Linked DNA regions of Blastochloris tepida. Each later gene encodes a partner of the first gene's protein in a complex. Links are inferred from orthologs where the notes say so. Each region holds a gene or a part of one and is shown on either strand. Other genes may lie near its edges.

Region 1 (3,022 bases):
GTGGCGGCGGGCACGCCGGTCGGCCTGAAGGCCAAGGACATCATGGCCCGCGGCGAGCTGGTCCCGGACGAGGTGGTGGTGGCCATCGTCGCCGACCGGATCGACCAGGACGACTGCAGGAACGGCTTCGTGCTCGACGGCTTTCCGCGCACCCCCGGCCAGGCCGAGGCGCTGGGCCGGATGCTGGCGGAGAAGGGGCTGAAGCTCGACGGCGTGGTCGAGCTGGTCGTCGACCACTCGGCCCTGGTGAAGCGAATCGAGACTCGCGTCGCCGAGATGACGGCGCGCGGCGAAGCGGTTCGCGCCGACGACAATCCGGAGGCGCTGAAGCAGCGGCTGAGCGCCTACACGGCCCAGACCGCGCCGCTGTCGGACTACTACCGCACGAAGGGTCTCCTCAAGGAGGTCGACGGCATGAAGACCATCGACGAGGTGACCGAAGCGATCGGCCAGGTTCTCGGCGCGGTCGCCGCAAGAGGTTGACGGACCTCGCAACTGACAGTATGACCCGGCACAGCATTTGGACGGCGCCGGGTCTTCCGAGGAGGGCCGGGTGCCGCGTACCCGTTTCGCCGGTCCTCTTCGGGCGCACGACACCCAGAAGACCGGCCGCCATGAGATCAGCGGCTCGGTTGCCGCAGGAGAAGAACCGTGGCCCGCATCGCAGGCGTCAATATTCCGACCAACAAGCGCGTCGTCATCGCGCTGCAGTACATTCACGGCATCGGGCCCAGGAAGGCGCAGGAGATCACCGAGAAGGTCGGCATTCCGGCCGAGCGTCGGGTGAACCAGCTCACCGACCAGGAAGTGCTGCAGATTCGCGAAACCATCGATCGTGACTATATGGTCGAGGGTGATCTGCGCCGTGACGTGCAGCTCAACATCAAGCGGCTGATGGATCTCGGCTGCTATCGCGGCCTGCGCCATCGCCGCGGCCTGCCGGTGCGCGGCCAGCGCACCCACACCAATGCCCGCACCCGCAAGGGTCCGGCCAAGCCGATCGCCGGCAAGAAGAAGTGATGCGGGGTCCGGCCCGCAGGGCCGGAGCGCCACATCACAGCCGCCGGAAATCGCGGCAGCGCGGGGTTTCGGCGGGACCGTTTCCGGTGTCCCTTCGCGATTCGCCGGAAACCATCTGATCTCTGCCGCGGCGGTGTCCGCGGCAGCGGTGTTCCCCGGGCGGGCGTCGCTGCGCCCGGGAGGCGAGGGGGCCGCAGTCGGCGCCTCGTCGGAACGTATCGCAATGTATCGACCGGTCCGTGCCGGTCGAGGATGACCTCAATCCCGAGCGCCTGGCACGACGGGCGCGCCTGAAGGATCAAGACCATGGCCAAGGAAGCCACCGGCCGCGTCCGCCGTCGCGAACGCAAGAACATCGCCTCCGGCGTCGCGCACGTGAACGCCTCGTTCAACAACACGATGATCACCATCACCGATGCGCAGGGCAACACGATTGCCTGGTCGTCGGCCGGCCAGATGGGATTCAAGGGCTCGCGCAAGTCGACCCCGTACGCCGCCCAGGTCGCGGCCGAGGATTGTGCCCGCAAGGCGGCCGAGCACGGCATGCGCACGCTGGAAGTCGAGGTGGCGGGGCCGGGTTCGGGCCGCGAATCGGCGCTGCGCGCCCTGCAGGCGGCGGGCTTCACCGTGACGTCGATCCGCGACGTGACGCCGATCCCGCACAATGGTTGCCGGCCGCGCAAGCGCCGCCGCGTCTGATCCCGTGCACGCCGTGGCGTGCCCCCCGTATGCCCGCGGGCCAAAGATCGGTCCGCCGCCCACTGAAGGGTGAGACCCCGTGATCCACAAGAACTGGCAAGAGCTCATCAAGCCCGAAAAGCTGCAGGTGCAGCCCGGACCGGATGCTCGGCGCATTGCGACGGTGATCGCCGAGCCGCTGGAACGTGGCTTCGGCACCACCCTCGGCAACGCGCTGCGCCGGATCCTGCTGTCCTCGCTGCAGGGCGCGGCGGTGACCAGCGTCCACATCGACGGCGTCCTGCACGAGTTCTCCTCGATTCCGGGCGTGCGCGAGGATGTCACCGACATCGTGCTCAACATCAAGGATGTCGCCATCAAGATGCAGGGCGACGGACCCAAGCGCATGGTCGTGCGCAAGTCCGGCCCCGGCGTGGTGACGGCGGGCGACATCCAGACGGTGGGCGACATCACCATCCTCAATCCGGACCTCGTGCTGTGCACCCTCGACGAGGGCGCCGAGATCCGGATGGAGTTCACGGTGGCCACCGGCAAGGGCTACGTCGCGGCCGACCGCAACCGGCCCGAGGACGCGCCGATCGGCCTGATCCCGGTCGACAGCCTCTATTCGCCGGTCAAGAAGGTGTCCTATCGGGTCGAGAACACCCGCGAGGGCCAGATCCTCGACTATGACAAGCTGACCATGACGGTCGAGACCAACGGCGCCCTGTCGCCGGATGACGCGCTGGCCTATGCCGCGCGCATCCTGCAGGACCAGCTCGACATCTTCGTCAACTTCGAGGAGCCCAAGCGCGCGGTCGAGACGCCGGCCATCCAGGAGCTGCCGTTCAACCCGGCGCTGCTCAAGAAGGTCGACGAGCTCGAATTGTCGGTGCGCTCGGCCAACTGCCTGAAGAACGACAACATCGTCTATATCGGCGACCTGATCCAGAAGACCGAGGCGGAGATGCTCCGCACGCCGAACTTCGGGCGCAAGTCGCTGAACGAGATCAAGGAAGTGCTGGCGGCGATGGGCCTGCACCTGGGCATGGAAGTGCCCGGCTGGCCGCCCGAGAACATCGAAGACCTCGCCAAGCGTTTCGAAGACCACTATTGAACATCAGCCCCGGTTTACCGGGAAGAAGGGGCGGCCGGACCTCCGGTCGAGAGCAACATGAACCACGGCAAGGCCGGACGGCGCTTCAACCGGAGCAGTGAGCACCGCAAGGCGATGTTTGCCAACATGGCCGCGGCGCTGATCAAGCACGAGCAGATCCTCACCACCCTGCCCAAGGCCAAGGACCTTCGGCCGGTGGTCGAGAAG
Region 2 (3,262 bases), 1.0 Mb from region 1 along the record:
GACATTGGCGAACGGGGTGTCGACGATCGGCATCGGCCGCGGCCGCGTGCCGGCCGGCAGCGCGGGCGCCGCCGCAGGCGCCGGCTCGACCGCCGCCGGGCGGGCCGGCAGCCGCGCCACCGCCGAGCGGACCACCAGATCCACCTGCTTCAGGCTCGGCATCTCCTCGCGCCAGAAGGCGTCGAGCGGCTCGGCATAATGGGTCTGGATCCAGCTCTTCAGGAAGCGCGTGGGCACCGACAGGCGCACGCCCTCGCCGGCCACCGCATCGAGCTGCATGCAGGCGAACCAGCTCGCATAGACCTCCTCGCCCAGCGTCGACTTCAGCCGGGAGCGCACGCGATCCCACGAGGCCGCCGCCATTTGCGAGTCGAACTGGGTGTCAAACCGCGTCGACGTCCGCGCAAACGCAGGCTGGGCGCTCCGTACCGATTTGTGGCCCGGGAAAAAACCGGTCTCCAGACCTTCGCTCTTCAACATCCGCCGCTCCGCTTTTCGTCGATGGTCGCAATCGTCATGCCCCTCTGCCCCGCCAGGCAGGAGACACGTCGGTTTCGTTGCCGGAAGTCGCGTTCAGCGCACGCTGGGTGCGCCCGGGAATGGGACCGCGCGTGCCGCTGCCGGCACCGCCCCGACCCGAGGGCCGTTCGGTCCCCGGACATCAGCGGCAGAGACGGCATCGGGCTTGATCCCCGACCCACAGGGCCGAGGCGCGCGGTCAATCGGAGATCGCGGGCCAGTGTGACCCCGGCACTCTCCGTTCGGTGCAATTCCAGACATAGCTGTCCCTCGGCTGCAACAACGCGCAGCTCTTCTTACTTGGAATGTCGATACTTGTTACGCCACCCGCCGACAGGACGCCGGCTGGCCCCCAAAACAAGTTCGCAAGTATATCGACTGCTGGATAACTAGACCAAGATCGGGGTCCGTTTGGGAAACCCTTGCATGGTCATGCTCTCCGCAGCTCCAACTAAAAATAACTCTGAACGAACAGACTTACCTGGGGATGACCCCCGCAGGTGAACGGAGTCTTAACACGCATCCCGGCCTTCGCAACTCGCGTCCAACCCGGCTGCGGCGCGCGGCCGGATCGGTGCCGAAACAAAAGCACGGCGCGGGGGGCAAAGGTCAGCCGGCAAATCTCTGAGGATTCTGCCGGAATCTTGGCTGGGCGTCGCCGTTGCAACACTCGCCCACAATCCCGAAATCGGCCCGTTCGGCCCGTTTGGAACCGATCGAGAATCCCGGCCCCGCCGCCGCTTAGGGTCCAAACAATTGATTATTCAGGAGAAAATCTGAGCGGCGAGACCGACGGCCAAAGCCTGCCAAGCGGCCCCTGCGCCCCCCAAACCGGAAAATTGAGTCAATGGGAAATTTACGTATGGTTCCGGATGACCGAATCGGATCCGCCATCGTGAAAAGTGGGGTCGCCGGATGAATTTCATCCCCCTGCGTGCGGCGTCATAGAAATTTCAAGCCAGAATAGCAGAAATCCGGCACTTGGTGACAAGTGCCGGATTCCATCCTTGAACCATTTGTGTCGCGGGGCCGGTCCGCCTGCCATCGCCCGCCGCGGGCGGGCAGAGGCGGCGCAGCTGGCGCCCCGGCGCCCCGCCTCAGTCGGCGATCTTCTTCACCCGCTTGGTCAGGCGCGAGACTTTGCGCGACGCGGTGTTGCGGTGGAGGATGCCCTTGCCGACCGAACGCATGATCTCCGGCTCGGCGAGCTTGAGCGCGGCGGCGGCGGCCGTCGCATCGCCCTTGGCGAGGGCGTCTTCGACCTTGCGCACCGCGGTGCGCACCCGGGTGCGGCGCATCTTGTTGATGGCGGTCCGGCGGGCGATCTTGCGGGCCGCTTTCTTGGCGGAACTGGTGTTGGCCATGGCCTGAATCCTGTAAGTCTGGGTGCGGTCCGACGCCGCGCCTGCTGTCAGCTTCTGCGGAGGGCTTGAGCGACGTTTTCGGTTCGCCGGCTCACCGGGCCGCAACTCGCGTCGCGGCTCTATAACCGCCGTCCCCGGTAGCGTCAACGGCGCCATAGCCGTTTCAGTATGGAGCTTTCGGCCAAGCGCTTGCAGTAAAGCCTGCTCTCGTGGAAAGAAGCCTTGCCGAAGTGCCGTGCGGCGCACGCTGATTCCTTCGGCATCGGGGGATAATATGACACTCGGCGATTTGATCGAGGCCACCTTCCTTGGACTCATCGAAGGTTTAACCGAATTCATTCCCGTATCGTCGACCGGTCACCTCCTGCTGGTCGGCCACTTTCTCGGCTTCGAGTCATCGGGAAAGACGTTCGAAGTCTTGATCCAACTTGGCGCCATCCTGGCAATCCTGGTTGTCTACTCCACCCGCTTTGTCGATGTCGCCATCCGCCTGCCGACAGATCCTCAAGCACGACGGTTCGTCATCGGAATTGTTGTCGGTTTCCTGCCGGCCGCAGTCATCGGCGTACTTGCCCACGGTTTCATCAAGCGTGTGCTGTTCGAAACACCGGCTTTGGTCTGCATCACCTTGATCCTCGGCGGCGTGGTGCTTCTGATCGTCGACCGGCTGCGGCTGCCCCAGCGCCACTTTGACGCCATGCGGCTGACGCCGCTGATGTGTTTCGGCATCGGCTGCTGTCAGACCGTGGCGATGATCCCCGGCGTGTCGCGCTCGGGCGCCACCATCGTCGGCGCCATGCTGATGGGGGTGGACAAGCGCGCAGCCGCCGAATTCTCCTTCTTCCTGGCGCTGCCGACCATGGCCGGCGCCTTCACCTACGACCTCTATAAGAACTGGTCGGTGCTCAGCGCCGACGACGGCCTCTTGATCCTGGTCGGCTTCGTCGCGGCGTTCTGCGCGGCGGTGCTGGTGGTCAAGACGCTGCTCGACTTCGTCGCCCGGCACGGCTTCGCGCCCTTCGCCTATTACCGCATCGCCGCCGGCACGCTGGGCCTGCTCGGTTTGTGGCTGATCGGATGAGCGCGGCGGAGGCGACAGTCGCCGGCCGCCGCGACGGCAGTGCCGGCGACACCGATTATGGGGCGATCGGCTCAGGCTACGCCGCCTTCCGCCAGCCGGAGCCGCAGATCGCCGCCCTCATCGCCGCGGCGCTCGGTCCGGCGGAGAGCGTGCTCAATGTCGGGGCCGGTGCCGGATCCTACGAGCCGCACGACCGCGCGGTGGTCGCGGTCGAGCCGTCGGCGGCGATGCGGACGCAGCGCCCGGCCGCGTTGCCGGCGGCGATCGCCGCCTGTGCCGAGCGCCTGCCCTTCGCCGA

Evidence for each region.
Region 2: rpsK (region 1) and rpsT share a complex: the UniProt entries of both Bacillus subtilis proteins name them as parts of the 30S ribosomal subunit. The link is inferred for Blastochloris tepida from one-to-one orthologs.

The regions. Positions count from the first base shown.
Region 1 is NZ_AP018907.1:1,902,858-1,905,879, reverse strand. The notes cover bases 319-3,022. They hold rpsK (30S ribosomal protein S11), read left to right. Parts: upstream 319-1,326; coding sequence 1,327-1,719; downstream 1,720-3,022. Other genes in these bases: rplQ (50S ribosomal protein L17), read left to right, coding at 2,873-3,022; BLTE_RS08735 (DNA-directed RNA polymerase subunit alpha), read left to right, coding at 1,799-2,815; rpsM (30S ribosomal protein S13), read left to right, coding at 652-1,020. UniProt on the Bacillus subtilis protein: Located on the platform of the 30S subunit, it bridges several disparate RNA helices of the 16S rRNA. Forms part of the Shine-Dalgarno cleft in the 70S ribosome.
Region 2 is NZ_AP018907.1:860,951-864,212, reverse strand. Bases 251-3,194 are described here. They hold rpsT (30S ribosomal protein S20), read right to left. Parts: upstream 1,884-3,194; coding sequence 1,617-1,883; downstream 251-1,616. Other genes in these bases: BLTE_RS03890 (class I SAM-dependent methyltransferase), read left to right, coding at 2,961-3,194; BLTE_RS03895 (undecaprenyl-diphosphate phosphatase), read left to right, coding at 2,158-2,964; dnaA (chromosomal replication initiator protein DnaA), read right to left, coding at 251-363. Outside these bases: more of dnaA, read right to left, coding at 1-250; more of BLTE_RS03890, read left to right, coding at 3,195-3,262. UniProt on the Bacillus subtilis protein: Binds directly to 16S ribosomal RNA.